One region of the Lapillicoccus jejuensis genome, then DNA from elsewhere that is predicted to be linked to it. Evidence: predicted binding sites of a transcription regulator. Region 1 holds the regulator's gene; the other holds the start of a gene.
What was found. Region 1 encodes LexA, which represses DNA repair genes until DNA is damaged. Its sites were predicted from a motif close to TCGAACANNTGTTCGA; they were not measured.
Positions count from the first base shown of each region.

Region 2: the regulator LexA is predicted to act here: its motif matches at 3,101-3,116, upstream of FB458_RS02025 (HNH endonuclease signature motif containing protein).

Region 1 covers NZ_VFMN01000001.1:101,775-108,937, forward strand. Annotated here, with positions in the region: gene rhaI (L-rhamnose isomerase) at 1-168, shown strand, start outside; gene FB458_RS00440 (serine hydrolase domain-containing protein) at 108-1,418, opposite strand; gene FB458_RS00445 (LysM peptidoglycan-binding domain-containing protein) at 1,781-2,176, opposite strand; gene lexA (transcriptional repressor LexA) at 2,441-3,184, shown strand; gene FB458_RS00455 (Sir2 family NAD-dependent protein deacetylase) at 3,188-4,072, opposite strand; gene FB458_RS00460 (LysR family transcriptional regulator) at 4,232-5,194, shown strand; gene FB458_RS21515 (ComEC/Rec2 family competence protein) at 5,289-5,756, opposite strand; gene FB458_RS00465 (ComEC/Rec2 family competence protein) at 5,753-7,163, opposite strand, start outside.
Region 2 covers NZ_VFMN01000001.1:429,141-436,303, reverse strand. Annotated here, with positions in the region: gene FB458_RS02035 (MarR family winged helix-turn-helix transcriptional regulator) at 1-361, opposite strand, end outside; gene FB458_RS02030 (YflT domain-containing protein) at 452-961, shown strand; gene FB458_RS02025 (HNH endonuclease signature motif containing protein) at 1,002-3,080, opposite strand; gene FB458_RS02020 (aminopeptidase P family protein) at 3,270-4,775, opposite strand; gene FB458_RS02015 (hypothetical protein) at 4,812-6,041, opposite strand; gene FB458_RS02005 (hypothetical protein) at 6,153-7,163, opposite strand, start outside.

The DNA of each region.
Region 1 (7,163 bases):
GACGTCCTCATGGACGCCTACCGCACCGACGTCCGGGAGCGCCTCGCGGACCGTCGCGAGGCCCGCGGTCTGCCGCGGGACCCGGTGGCCGCATTCACGGCGTCCGGCTACCTCGAGCGGGTCAGCGCCGAGCGCGTCGGCGGGACCCAGGCGTCCTGGGGGGCCTGACCGAGGAGTCGTCCGTCCACCCCGTCCGGCCGTTCGCCCGCGGTCTGGCCGCCGGCGGTGACGGGCCGTGGGCAGCTCGCCGTGAACGCGTCGACGAGCACCTGGTTGGCGGCGACCGCGGACTGCGGGGTCGTCGTGCTGTAGTCCCGCCCGTTGTAGGCCACCGACGCCTGCCGGGTGCCGTCGGTGGAGGTGAAGACCACGGTGAGGGTGCCGAAGGTGGCGCCGTCGTGCCCGAAGAGCAGCTGGGGGCTCCCGTCGGCCGCGGGGCACGGGTCACCGACGGCGTAGATGCCCAGTCCGTAGCGCAGCGGGGTGGTGGTCCGGGGCGTGAGCATCTGCTGCAGGGAGCCCTTCGAGGTGAGCCGTCCTGCCATCAACGCACGGTAGAACCGGTCGATGTCGGACGCGTTGGCCACCACCGCGCCGGCGGAGGAGAACGAGGTCGACCCGAGGTCATCGAGGATGCCGGGCGGGTCACCCCACAGCGCGACGTCGGACAGGTGCGCGCCGTCGTACGTCGGCCCGTTCATCGGAAAGCGCGCGGAGCCCATCCCGGCGGGCGCGAACACCCGTTGGGCCAGCAGGCTCCCGACGCTGCGGTGCGTCGCCGCAGCGAGCATCATCCCGACCACGACGTAGTTGGTGTTGGAGTAGGAGAACGAGGTGCCGGGCGTGAACGACCACGGGTCCGCCAGCGCCGCGGCGACGAGCTGCTGGTCCGTACGACGCGTCGCGAGGACCGTCTCGACCTGCTCCGGGGTCTGCGCCGTGCGCAGCAGGGCCGTGAGGTAGTCGGGTAAGCCGGAGCGGTGGCTCAGCAGCTCCTCCAGGGTGACGTCGCCGTGCGCGCCCAGCAGCCCGGGCAGGACGTCGTCGACCGTCGTCGACAGGCTCCAGTGCCGGCGGTCCACCTCCTGCATGGCGAGGGTGGCGACCATCGCCTTCGTCACGCTGCCGACCCGCACGGTGTCGAACGGCTGGGCCGCCGACCCGGTCGACGGGTTCCGCACCCCGGCGGCCCCCTTCCACCAGTCGCCGCCGCGGGTCGTGCTCGCTGCGACCACGCCGACCGCTCCGGCGTCGACGACCGCCTGCAGGTCCTGCTGCAGACGCGCCTGAGCGGCCGGGCGCCGGTCGTGCGCCGTGGCGGTGCTCGCGGGGACAGCAGGCTTCGGGACCGGAGGCGTCGGCGCCGCGGTGGCCGCCGCCGCCGGGACACCCAGCGCCAGGATCGCGAGCACGGTCACGGCAGAACGCCATCCCCGGCCCCAGGTGCGCGCGGGCCGTCCTCCGGGTGTCGCCGTCATCGTCCTTCTCCCCTCCATCACGGACGGCGGGTGAGCACCCCGCCACCTCCCTTCCTACCGACCGAGGGAGTGCGACGGATCCCTCCCGCGGCGGAGGCGGCTCCCCATCACGAGGGAGGAGCGACGGTGCCGCCCGGTGGGCGGGGCGGCACCGTCTCCCTCAGGGACGTCGTGTCACGGGGTCGAGTCGTGACGCGGTCCCGGGACCCGGCCCTCCGCGCGGACGTCGCGGAGCCCGGGATGAACCGCCGGCAGGGCGGTCGGGTCGAGCAGAGGGGTGGACGAGCAGCGGGGGAGGGTGCTCAGGGCAGGGCCGGGATGGCGAGGCGCTGCCCCGCGTGCACCTGGAGCGAGCTGAGCCCGTTGGCCAGCTGAATCTGCGCGACGCCCTCGTCGACGGGCAGGCCCGGCAGCTCGTGGGCGGCGACCTGCGACAGCGTCTGCCCCGAGGAGACCGTCACGGTGTGGTCGATGGTCGCCGCGGCGGACCCGGCGCCCAGCACGCTGACGAGCAGGACCACTCCCAGGGTGACGGCCGAGGCGAGGACGAGCAGCCGGCCGAAGCGGGTGATCCGCAGCGGGGCGGACGCGGCGCGGGCGGCGCGGCCGGTCGGGACGAGCCGGAGCTCGGGGCGACGCGACGGGGCGCCCACCAGGTCGGTGGCGGGGGCGACGGACCAGACGGCTGCTGCGCTCATCGATAGCTCCTCAGGGGCGGGGACGAGGCCGGTCGAACGGGTGTGCGATCGAACGCCTGTCCAATTTGTAGCACGCGTGTGCGAGAAAGTCGAGACACGCGTCGAACAGGTGTTTGGCACGCTCGTTCGAAGGTCGTAGTCTCTGGCCATGGACGAGAGTCCATCACCGACCACCGACAGAGCACCCCCGCCGGCCGCGTGACCCCGCCCTGACCTGCGGGAACGCGCTCCCCGGCACCGCAGACGAGAGACCGAGGAGCAGGGATGGCACAGGTGCACGAGATGCCCGAGCGGGGCCAGGGCGACGGCCTCACGGTCCGTCAGCGGCGTGTGCTCGAGGTCATCCGCAACTCGGTCGACCGTCGGGGCTACCCGCCGAGCCTGCGCGAGATCGGCGAGGCCGTGGGCCTGACCAGCCCGAGCAGCGTCGCCCACCAGCTGTCGACCCTCGAGCGCAAGGGGTACCTGCGCCGCGACCCGAACCGGCCGCGCGCCATCGAGGTCGTCTCCCCCGACGCCGCCCCCGAGGAGCGGGGCTACCGCTCGGGTGACGCCGGCACCCGGCAGATCATCGACAGCCAGGGGCTGCTCGAGACGCCGTCGGACGAGACGGGCTCGGGGGACGCGCGCCCGGCGGCGTCGTACGTGCCCGTGGTGGGGCGGATCGCCGCCGGCGGTCCGATCCTCGCGGAGGAGGTCGTCGAGGACGTCTTCCCGCTGCCCAAGCAGATCGTCGGCGAGGGGTCGCTCTTCCTGCTCAAGGTCGTCGGCGACTCGATGGTCGACGCGGCCATCTGCGACGGCGACTGGGTCGTCGTGCGGCAGCAGCCGACCGCGGACAACGGCGACATCGTCGCGGCCATGCTCGACAACGAGGCGACGGTCAAGACGTTCAAGCGCACCGACGGCCACGTGTGGCTCATGCCGCACAACCCGGCGTACACGCCCATCGACGGCGACCACGCGACGATCCTCGGCAAGGTCACGGCGGTCCTGCGCCGGGTGTGACGCTCAGGCGACGGCGGCGGCCAGCCTTGTGAGCGTCTCCCCCAAGGGGCCGTGGAGCCGGATGGTCGCCTCGCCGTCGCCGCGGCTGGGGCCGGCCGTGACGATGGCCACCGGCTTGCCGTCGCGGTGGGCCCGCCGCACGAAGCGGTAGCCGCTCATCACCGCCAGCGACGAGCCCAGGACCAGCAGGCCGCGGGCCCGGTCGACCGTGTCGAAGGCGTGGGCGACGGTCTCCTTCGGGACCGACTCGCCGAAGAAGACGACGTCGGGCTTGAGGGTGTCGCGCCCGCAGACGAGGCAGGCCTGCAGGTGGAAGGTCGTCACGAGGTCGTCGTCGAGGACGATGTCGCCGTCGGGCCGGATCTGGCTGGTGACGCGCGAGGCGTCCCCCGCGACGGCGAGCACCCGGTCGGCGAACCCGGGGTTGGCCAGCGCCATCCGCTCGTGCAGCGCCACCCGGGAGCTGCGGTCGCCGCAGGTGAGGCAGACGACCCGATCGAGCGTGCCGTGCAGCTCGAGGACGTCGTGGGCACCGGCCTCCTGGTGCAGTCCGTCGACGTTCTGGGTGACGATCCCGGTGAGACGGCCGCTGCGCTGGAGCGCGGTGACGGCGCGGTGACCGGCGTTCGGGTGCGCGCGGGTGAAGCGCTGCCAGCCGATGAAGCTGCGGGCCCAGTAGCGCTGGCGGGCGGCGGAGGAGCCGCTGAACTCGTCGTACTGCATCGGCATGACGCGCCGGGTGCCGTCCGGGCCGCGGTAGTCGGGGATCCCCGACTCGGTGCTGAGCCCGGCCCCGGTGAGGACGGCGACCTCGCCGGCCCGGACGAGGCCGAGGAGCTCGTCGAACGACCCCGGACCCTCGACCGCGCCCCCCTCCGCCGGTCGCAGCACCCAGGAGGGGCGTGCGGAGGCGGGGCGGATCACCCCCTCAGTATCGCCCGGCACCCGACCCGACGAGGGTCGGCCCTACCGGACCCAATCCCTACCTCCATGACGATCTCGTGGCGAACGGACCGTCGGCATAACGCGGCGTTATAGAATCCGCCCATGATCGACGCCGCCGGACTGAGGGTCATGCGCGCCATCGCCGAGGAGGGCAGCTTCACCGGGGCGGCCACCGCCCTGGGCTACTCGCAGCCCGCCGTCTCGCAGATGGTGCGACGGCTCGAGCAGCGCACCGGAACGGTGCTCGTCGAGCGCATCGGCCGTCAGGTGCGGCTCACCGAGGCCGGCCAGGTCCTCGCCCGTCACGCGGTCGGCGTGCTGGCCGCCCTCGACGCGGCCGAGGAGGAGGTCGCCGCGATCGCCGGACTGCGCTCCGGCCGGGTACGGCTCATGGCGTTCCCGTCGTCGTCGGCGACGCTCGTGCCCCGGGCGCTGTCGCTGGTCAGGTCGCGCTTCCCCGACGTGTCGGTGAGCTTCAGCGAGGCGGAGCCGCCCGAGGCGCTCGCCGCGCTCCGCGCGGGTGACTGCGACCTCGCGGTGACGTTCGCCTACGAGCAGGACGAGGTGCCGGCGTCCGAGGACCTCGACCTGTTCGTCTCGACCGTGCTGCTCGAGGACGAGGTCCGCCTCGCCGTCCCCCGCAGCCACCCGCTGGCCGAGACCGGAGAGGTCGACCTGGCCGACGTCGGCTCCGAGTCGTGGATCGCCGGGTGCCCCCGGTGCCGGGGTCACCTGCTGGCCCTCGCCCGCCGGTCCGGCTTCTCCCCCACCGTGTCCTACGAGACCGAGGACTACGTCGCCGTGCTCGGTCTCGTCGGCGAGGGCCTCGGCGTCGCGCTCGTGCCCGACCTCATCCTCGCCGCCGCCAAGCACGACGGGGTGGCGACCCTCCCCCTCAAGCCCGCGTCGCGACGGGTCATCACCGCGGTGACGACCGAGGACCTCCAGCGCGTGCCCGCGGTCAGGGCCACCCTCGAGGCGCTAGACGAGAGCGCGGCCGCGCACCGCCGGGCCCGCCCCGTCGCGGTGCCGTCGCTCATGCCCGCCCCCGCCTACCACATCTGAGAACCGCTCCACCCGAATCGGATTCGGTCCGCTCGGCTCGTGTCACGACCCGAGCCGAGCGGACCGAATCCGATTCGTGTGGGTCGCGCCGGGGTCAGCGGGAAGTGACGTAGCGCAGCCCGCCGTGGTCGCCGAGGACGGCGATGTCACCCGACTGGTCGGTGCGCAGGACCTGGAAGCCGTCGCCGCGGAGGGCCGTGACGGTGGACGGCGCAGGGTGTCCGTAGTCGTTGTCGGCCCCGACGCTGACGAGGGCGAGCGGGGCGTGGGTGGCGGCGTACAGCTCGTCGTCACGGTTGGCCGAGCCGTGGTGGGCGACCTTGACGACGTCGAAGCCGTCGGCGAGGAGCGCCGGCTCGGTCCGCAGAGCCCGCAGCAGCTCCGCCGCCGCCTCGCGCTCGACGTCGCCGAGGAGCAGCAGCCGCAGCCCGTCGACGTCGACGGTGAGGACGACCGACGCGTTGTTCGGCACCGACCCGGCCCGGATGACCCGGGCCGGCCACCACACCCGCGCCTCGATCCCCGGCCACGCGAGCCGGTCGCCGGCCCACACCCGGGTCACCGGGACCCCCGCGGCACGGGCCTCGGCCACCACGTCGCGCGCGCGGTCGGCGGGTTCGTCGACGGGTCGACGAGCAGGGCGCCCACGGACCGCCCGCGCAGCACGCCCGGCAGCCCGTCGACGTGGTCGGCGTGGTCGTGCGTGAGGACCACGGCGTCGACCCGGGTCACCCCGAGCCGCCCGAGGCACCCGTCGACGGCCGCCGGGTCAGGCCCGGTGTCGACGACGACCACCGTGCCGGCGGCGCTGCGCAGGACCATCCCGTCGCCCTGGCCGACGTCGCACATGACGTAGCGCCACCCCGGCGGCGGCCAGGTCAGCCGGGCCGTCGGCGCCCCGGCGGCGAGCCCCAGGAGGGCGCACGCCGCCACGACCGCCGGCCGGCGGCGGCCGTGGTGCAGCAGCCACGGCCCGGTGAGGACGACGACGAGGCTGAGCGCCGCGAGGCTGAGCGCCCCGCCGGCGCCGCTCGGCCACGGGACGCTGCCCCAGGGCAGTCCCGCCCCCGCCCGGGCGACGGCCGCGATCCCCAGGGTGGGCAGGGCGGGCAGCCAGGCCGCCCACGCGGCGAGGGGTGGCACCACGAGCGCGAGGAGCGCGACGGCGACACCGAGGACCGTCGCCGGGGTGACCAGCGGCGACACGACGAGGTTGGTGAGGACGGCGACGAGCGACACCGACCCCTGCAGGACGACGACCACCGGCCCGCAGACGACCTGGGCGGCGAGCGGGAGGGCGACGGCGGGTCCGAGCCACCTCAGCCGGGGCGGCAGGCGCGCGGCGAGCGCCTCGCCCCACGGTCGGGCGAGCACGAGCAGCCCGATCGTGGCCAGCGTCGACAGCGCGAACCCCACCGACCTCGACAGCCACGGGTCCCAGACGAGGAGCCCGACGACGGCGGCGGCGACCGCCGGCAGCCCCTCGCGCCGGCGGTGGGTGCCGAGGCCCAGCAGCCCGACGCACCCCATCGCCGCCGCGCGCAGCACGCTCGGCTCGGGCCGGACGAGGACGACGAAGCCGAGCAGCAGGGCGAGCGCCACGAGGGGTCGTCGTCGGCGCCGGACGCCGAGCCACCCGCACGCCCAGATCCCGGCCGCGAGGACGATGGTGACGTTGCTGCCGCTGACCGCGCTGAGGTGGGTCAGGCCGCTCGCCTGCATCGCGGTGGTGAGGTCCTGCGGGGCCCGGCTCGTGTCGCCGAGGACGAGGCCGGGCAGCAGGCCGCGCGCGTCGGCCGGCAGGTGCTCGGTCGCGGAGGCGAACCGCCCCCGCACGAGCGCCGCCGTCCGCTCGAGCAGCCCCGGCGCGGAGACGACGGTGACGGGACCGCGCGGGGCGAGCATCGCGACGACGTCGTCGGCGGGGTCGTCGGTCGGCCCGAGGCGACCGGTGAGCCGCACCTGAGCG
Region 2 (7,163 bases), 330 kb from region 1:
CGAGCCGGCGCAGCTCCTCGAGGTGGATCTCCGACAGCGCCTCGAGGACCTCGGCGCCGTGTCCGGTCAGGCGCAGGCGGACCGCCCGCTGGTCGTGCTCGTCGCGGGTGCGCTCGGTGAGACCGAGCCGCTCGGTCCGGTCGGCCAGGCCGGATGCGGTGTGGTGCTTGACGAGCAGGTACGTCGCGACGTCCCCGATGGTCGGGCCCGCCGGGTCCTCGTGCCCGCGGACCGCGACCAGGAGCTGGTGCTGGGCGTGCGTCAGCCCCTGGGTGGCCGCCGCCTGCTGGCTCCACGCGTGGAACTCGCGCAGCCGGGTGCGGAAGGTCAGCAGCCGCCGGTACTCCTCGTCGGAGATCATGGTTCCACCGTAGGTGCCGCCGCTGTGCGCCCCGGTGGGACGCGCGTTCCGTCCGGGACCGGGTGGCGGCCCATCTGCGACACTGGGACCATGAGCAGCCAGCCGAACTCCCTCAGCGCCGTACGGGCCCGTCTGTCGCTGGAGTACCCGATGTCGCTGGGCACCTTCGACACGTACGACGCCGCGCAGAAGGCCATCGACACGCTGTCCGACGCGCAGTTCCCGGTGCAGAACTGCCTCATCGTCGGCACGGACCTCAAGCAGCTCGAACGGATCACCGGCCGGCTCACGTGGGGTCGGGTGCTGGCGGCGGGTGCGCTCTCCGGCGTGTGGCTCGGGCTCTTCGTCGGCTTCATCTTCGCCCTCTTCGACAGCCAGAACAACGTGCTGGCGCTCGTGCTGTCGACGGTCCTCGTGGGTGCCCTCTTCGGTCTGGTGTGGAGCGCGATCGGCTACGCGGCCACCGGTGGCCGGCGTGACTTCAGCTCGGTCAGCCAGATCGTCCCGAGCCGGTTCGAGGTGCTCTGCGAGCACAAGGTCGCCCAGCAGGCGCGCGAGATCCTGGCCCGTGAGGGTGTCGTCGGTCCGACGCTGACCTGATCGGCCGGGGCTCGGTCGCCGGGCCTGCGGCCCGCACGTCTCAGAACGGCGGGGGCTCGATGTCGGTGACTCTGGCACGCTCGTCGTCGCCGGGTTCGTGGTGCGCGGGGTCCTCGTAGCGGTAACGCTCCGTGAGGTACTCGCGTCCGCCGACCGTCCGCCATCGTGACCCGCCCTTCCCGGTCACGGCGAGGGCGCCGTCGTCGGGCTCGTCGGAGCGCCACAGACCACGGGTCTTGTGGTTGTGGTGCCGGCGGTGGGTGGCGCGCAGGTTGCGTACGGAAGTCTCCCCCCGTGGCCAGGGCGTGAGGTGGTCGAGGTCGCACCGGTCGGCGGGCACGGTGCAGCCCGGGGCACGGCAGTGACCGTCGAGGGCGGCGACGCGTTCGGCCATGGCGGGGGTCGGGCGGTACCGCTGGGTCGACAGGTCGAGCGCGGTCCCCGTGAGCGGGTCGGTGACGAGGCGACGCCACACGCTGCCCTCCGCCAGGGCGACCTGGCGGGCGACCTCGGCGGTGACGAACCCGTGGCCCGGTAGCTCGGCGGTGCCGTCCTCGACGCCGAGGAGCGAGGTGAGCGAGACCACGACGTGGACCACCGCGGGTGGGGCGACGGCAAGGGCCCACCAGGGTCCGAGGTCGACGAGGTCACCCGGCTCTGGGTCCTGGTCGACGCCGTGCTTCTCGGCGTCGGCGGGCGTGCGGGTATCCGTGGCGGCGTCGGCGGGCGTGCGGGTGTCCGTGGCGACGTCGGCGCGCGTGCGGGTGTCCGTGGCGGCGTCGGCGGGCGTGCGGGTGTCCGTGGCGGCGTCGGCGGGCGTGCGGGTGTCCGTGGCGACGTCGGCGGGCGTGCGGGTGTCCGTGGGCGAGGCGGTCGTGTCGTTGGTGTCCCTGGGGTCGGGCGCCCCCGACATGTCGGTGTCGGGGCCCGGCGCGTCAGCGGGGCGGTCGTCTCGCCTGGCCGCTCCTGTCGGACGGGCCGGCGTGGGCGGCGCGACCGGCCAGCCGACGAGGAGCAGATCGAGGGTGACGTCCGAGCGGAGGGCGTCCAGCGAACGCTGGTCGCCACCAGCCTTGAGCGAGCGGGCGATGTCCTCGACCCGGTCCAGGGCCGCAGTGACCCGCGGACCGTCGCCGACGACGGTGAGGGTGCCGGTGCCGTCGTCGTGGAGCTCGCCGAAGGCGGTCCGGCGACGCAGGGCGCTCGCGTGCCGGGTGCGCCGGTCCATCTGGTGGAGCACCATCTGCCGGTGCAGGCGCCGGACGAACACCCGGTGCGGCGCCAGGCTCCCGTCGGTCATGGGCGCGAGCACGCGGTCGCTGATGATGCGCACGGTCTCGGGGTGGAGGTCGACCGTCGCGTCGAGGATGCGGGTCGCCCGGTCGAGCGTCGTGCGTCCTTCGGCCAGCCGGGCGAGCACGACGGTCGCCCGGCCGTCGTCGAGGCAGGCGAGGCGCAGCCGGCTGCTCGTCGCCGAGATCGTGTGGCCGGTGACGAGGGCGATCTCGTCGACCGCGATGGCGTCCCCCTCCGCCTGCTCGTCGAACGGCTTGCCGCCGGCCATGAACACCCGTGCCGCAGCCTGGTCGACCTCGTGACCGACCGCCTCGCGGAACCGCCGCACGGCGCCGAGCGCGATGAGGTCGAGCCACGCGTGGACCCGCTCGGTCGCCTCGATGACGGCGAGCTCCTCGGCTGCGACCTTGCTGCGCGCCTCCTCGCGGGGCGGGCGACCGGCGAGCTCGTCGAGGAGGACGGTGAACCCGGCCTCGGTCAGCTCGCGGGGGATGACCTCCCAGGTCCGAGGGGCGAACTCGTGGGGGAGCGGGGGGCGGCGATCACGAGGGCCACGCGCCCGCGCTCCGCCGGTGGCCTTGGTGGCCTTGGTGGCCTTGGTGGACGCGGTGGACCCGGTGACCGCGGTAGACCCGGTGACCGTGGGACTGGTGCCGGCGTCCTGAGCGACGGCCTCGACGGACGCGGCGTGGGCGTCGCGGCGGGACGCGGGGACGGCGAGCAGGCAGAGGGCCGCGACGACGTCGTCCGGGAGGTAGGTCCCTGTGGGCTCCAGGCTCGTCGCGGCCGGGGTCGGCGACCGGTGTGCGGCAGTGATCGTCATCTGCTCCTCCTGACAACTATTCGAACACATGTTCGAAACGAGGTCAAGAGGTCTCGGCGGACCCCGACCCGGCCCTACACCCACCGGCCCGTCGTCGTCGACGAGGTCGTGGGAGGCGGCCGGCCGTTGCCACGACGGCACCGCCCGACCCGGCGGCCGGGTCGAGCGGTGCGCGGTCACGGTGGCGGATCAGCCCTGGCGCGAGGCGATCCACGCCTCCACGTCGTCCGCGGTGCGCGGGATGCGGGACGAGAGCAGCTCGTAGCCGTCCTCGGTCACGAGGACGTCGTCCTCGATCCGCACGCCGATGCCCCGCAGCTCCTCGGGGACCAGCTCGTCGTCGGCCTTGAAGTACAGGCCGGGCTCGACGGTGAGGATCATCCCGGGCCGCAGGTCGGCCTCCATGTAGTCGGCGCGGGTGGCGAGGGCGCAGTCGTGGACGTCCAGCCCGAGGTGGTGGCTGGTGCCGTGCACCATCCAGCGCCGGTGGAACTGGCCCTCCTCCTTGTCGAGCGTCTGCTCGAGCGTGACGCCCTCGGGCAGCAGACCCCACTCGTGCACGGTCTCGGCGATGACGCGGATCGCCGCGTCGTGGATGGCGGAGAACGGCACCCCCGGCTTGATGACGGCCATCGCCGCCTCCTGCGCCTCGAGGACGGCGTCGTACACCTTGCGCTGGGCCTCGGTGAAGGTGCCGTCGACCGGGAGCGTCCGGGTGATGTCGGCGGTGTAGAGCGAGTCGACCTCCACGCCGGCGTCGAGCAGGAGGAGGACGCCCGGCTCGACGGCCCCGGTGTTCTTGATCCAGTGCAGTGTCGAGGCGTGGTCACCGGAGGCGCAGATCGAGTCGTAGCCGACGCCGTTGCCCTCGTGACGCGCGTGCAGCGCGAAGAGCCCCTCGACCCAGCGCTCGCCCCGCTCCTTCTCCAGCGCCTCGCGCAGCCGCGCGACGACCTCGTCGAAGCCGAGCTGCGTGGCGTCGACGGCCTTGCGCATCTCCTCGACCTCGAAGGCGTCCTTGACCAGTCGGAGCGTCGAGAGGCGGGCCGCCAGCTCGTGGTCGAGGTCGACCTCCCGCGATTCCTCTTCCTGAGAGGTGTTCTCCTCGGATGCCTCCTGGCGCACCTTGTCGACGAGGGCCGCCACGTCGGCATCCGCGTCGCGCACCACCCGGACGACGACCGTGCCCGCGTCCTTGGCCAGCGCGTCGGCGAGCTCGTCGATGTGACGCGCGGTGAGGCCGTACTCGGCCTCGACGTCGGCGAGCGTCGGGCGGGCGCCGACCCAGAACTCGCCGTACCGGGCGTCGGAGAAGAACTCGTCGCCCTCGCGGCCGCCGTACGGACGGAAGTAGAGGACGGCCTCGTGGCCGCCGCCCTCGAGCGGCTCGAGGACGAGGACGGCGTCCGGCTCCTGGTCGCCGCCGAAGCCGGTCAGCCAGGCGAACGCGGTGTGCGGCCGGAAGCGGTAGTCGGTGTCGTTGGTGCGCACCTTGAACCCGCCGGCCGGGACGACGAGCCGCTCCCCGGCGAACTCCTCGCCGAGCCGCGCGCGCCGCTCGGCGGCGAAGTCGGCGACGGGCGCCCGGTCGGGGGTGCCCTCGGGGCGCGGGGTCCACCCGCGGCTGATGAACTCCCGCAGGGCGTCGGTGGTCTTGCGCTCGCGGTTCTCGGACTTCTGCTGCTGCTCGCTCACCCCCGCATCGTGCCACGGGCCTGCGGCCGGCACCGGTCAGCGGTCCCCGACCACGACGGCGCTCATCCACGGTGCGGTCAGGAGCGTGGTGACGCGGTGCGTGCGCACGTCCTGGGCGACGAGCCGCTGCGCCGGGGACGAGCAGTCGACGTACTGCGCGTAAGCCGTCGACCCGGCCACCCCGACGATGTCGGGCGACGCGTCGGCGCCCGGCCAGGCGAGCCAGCGGCCGACCCGGCCGTCAGGACCCAGGAGCCCGCTCGGGCCCACGCCGCAGCCGACCTGCGCGACGGCGAGGGCGCCGCCGGGGACCGGCCAGGCCGTCCGGTAGCCCATGGTCCCGTCGTGCACCCCGGGGAGGGCGTGCGTGAGCGGCGTCCAGGTGCCCGTCGACGCGTCGAGCAGGAGCACGTCGGTGCTGTCGTCCGCCGGGTCGAGGGTGCAGGTCATGGCGAGCACCGAGCCGGACCAGGCGTGCGCGTCGCTGCAGGAGCGGTGGCCCGCCGGCAGTCCGACCGTGCGCACGACGGCGCCGGTCGCGTTGTCGTGCACCTCGACGCCGTCGGGTCCCCCGGTGGTGAAGAGCAGCCCGTCGGCCGTGGGGACGAGGCCGCCGGCGTCCGATCCCTCCAGCCGCAGGGTCACCCCGCCCGTGCGGTCGAGCCGCAGGAGCGTGGTGGCACCCGTGCTCCCGTCCGAGCGGTACGCGGTCGTCCGCCCCACCCACACCTGGCGACCGGAGGGGCGGGTGTAGGCCAGGTCGGTCAGGCCGTCGCCGGGGGCGACGTCGCGCCAGCGGCCCGTGCGGGTGTCGAGCTCGACCACCTCGGGCCGATTCGCGTCGGTCCGCACGCCGAGGACGTGGGCACCGTCGCTGGTGATGTCGCGCAGGTCGACCTGCACGACGCTGGTGCCCACCCGCCACCGTCCCCCCGACGGCGAGACCAGGTCGACGGCGAACGGCCCGACGGGGTCGGCGTGGTCGGCGCCGGAGCTCGGGACGCTCGTGTGCACGACCACGCTCCATCCCGGACCCACCTGCGCCCACGGCGGGCCGGCGGCGTCGGTGCCCCCGGCGGGCACGCCCGCACCGGGACCGGCCCCGGGCGCCGTCGTCGGGACCGGCGCCACCGAGGTGGCGTGGCCCACGGGGGTGGCGTGGCCCGCCGGGGTGGCGTGGCCCGCCGGTGTGACGCAGGCGGCGAGCAGGAGCGCGGCGCAGGCGCCGGGCAGCAGGGCGAGCAGGCGGCGGCGTACGGGGTGCATCGAGGCTCCTGGGAGGTGGGTCGGGGGATGAGGACGTGGCCGGGGCCTGCTCCCACCCGTCCTGACTCCCCCCGGCCCCCGGAAGTTGCCCGTACGGCGCCCCCGGGTCGCTCAGTCCTCGATGACGCGGGCCTGGAGGAAGGGGGCGGTGACGAGGGTGCGGACCTGGTGCGTGACGAGGTCCTGCGCCCGCAGGGTGACGTCGTCGCCGTTGCAGGTCGTGTAGGTCGCGTAGACCGTGCGGCCGACGGCGCCCGCGATGCTCGGGGTCTGGACGGCCTGCGGCCACACCAGGGCGGTGCCGAGGTGACCGGACGCGGTGACCAGCCCGGTGTCGCCGGGGCCGCAGCCCGTGCCGCGCATGACGAGGGTGCCCTGCGAGGTGGCCAGCGCGGCGACGTAGCCGTACGTCTCGTCGCCGGTGCCCGTGGCGTGGGTGACGGCCCGCAGGCCGCCGGTGCTCGCGTCGAGGAGGAACACGTCGGAGACGTAGGCCTGGTTCGGTGCGTTCTTGTCACAGCGCACGGCGACGGTGGTCGGGGCGGAGTAGGTGCCCGCCGGGACGCAGTCGTGATAGCCACCGGGGGTGGGCACCGTCCGCAGGACCGCGCCGGTCGCGTTGTCCCGCACCACGAGCGGCTGGTGGAACCAGCCGGTGACCAGGAATCGACCGTCGCCGCTGGGGGCGTACGCGCCGTCCTGGAGGTCGAGGCTCAGCGTGGTGCGACCGGCGCGGTCGAACCGGATGAACGAGGGCAGGCCCGAGCCGACGCCGACCCGGGCGATGATCTGCGACCCGCTGGGCCGGGTGTAGCGGAAGCCGTAGCCGCCCTTCGGGGACGGGATGGTGCGCCACGCGCGGCTCACGAGGTCCATCTCGCGCAGCGCGCCGTCGCGGGTCGCCAGCAGCCGGCGGCCGTCGGGGCTGACGTCCTGCAGGTCCACCCACGGGAGCGTCGCCAGCGTGTAGCGGGCGCCGTACGGCGACACGAGCTGCAGCCGGCCGGTGGTCGGGTTGCTCGGCGACTGGCCGGTCTCGACGACCGTCCAGCCCGCGCGGACCGAGGACCAGGGGATGCCGGCCGGGTCGGCCGGGGTCGCCGGGCGCGCCGCCGGGACGAC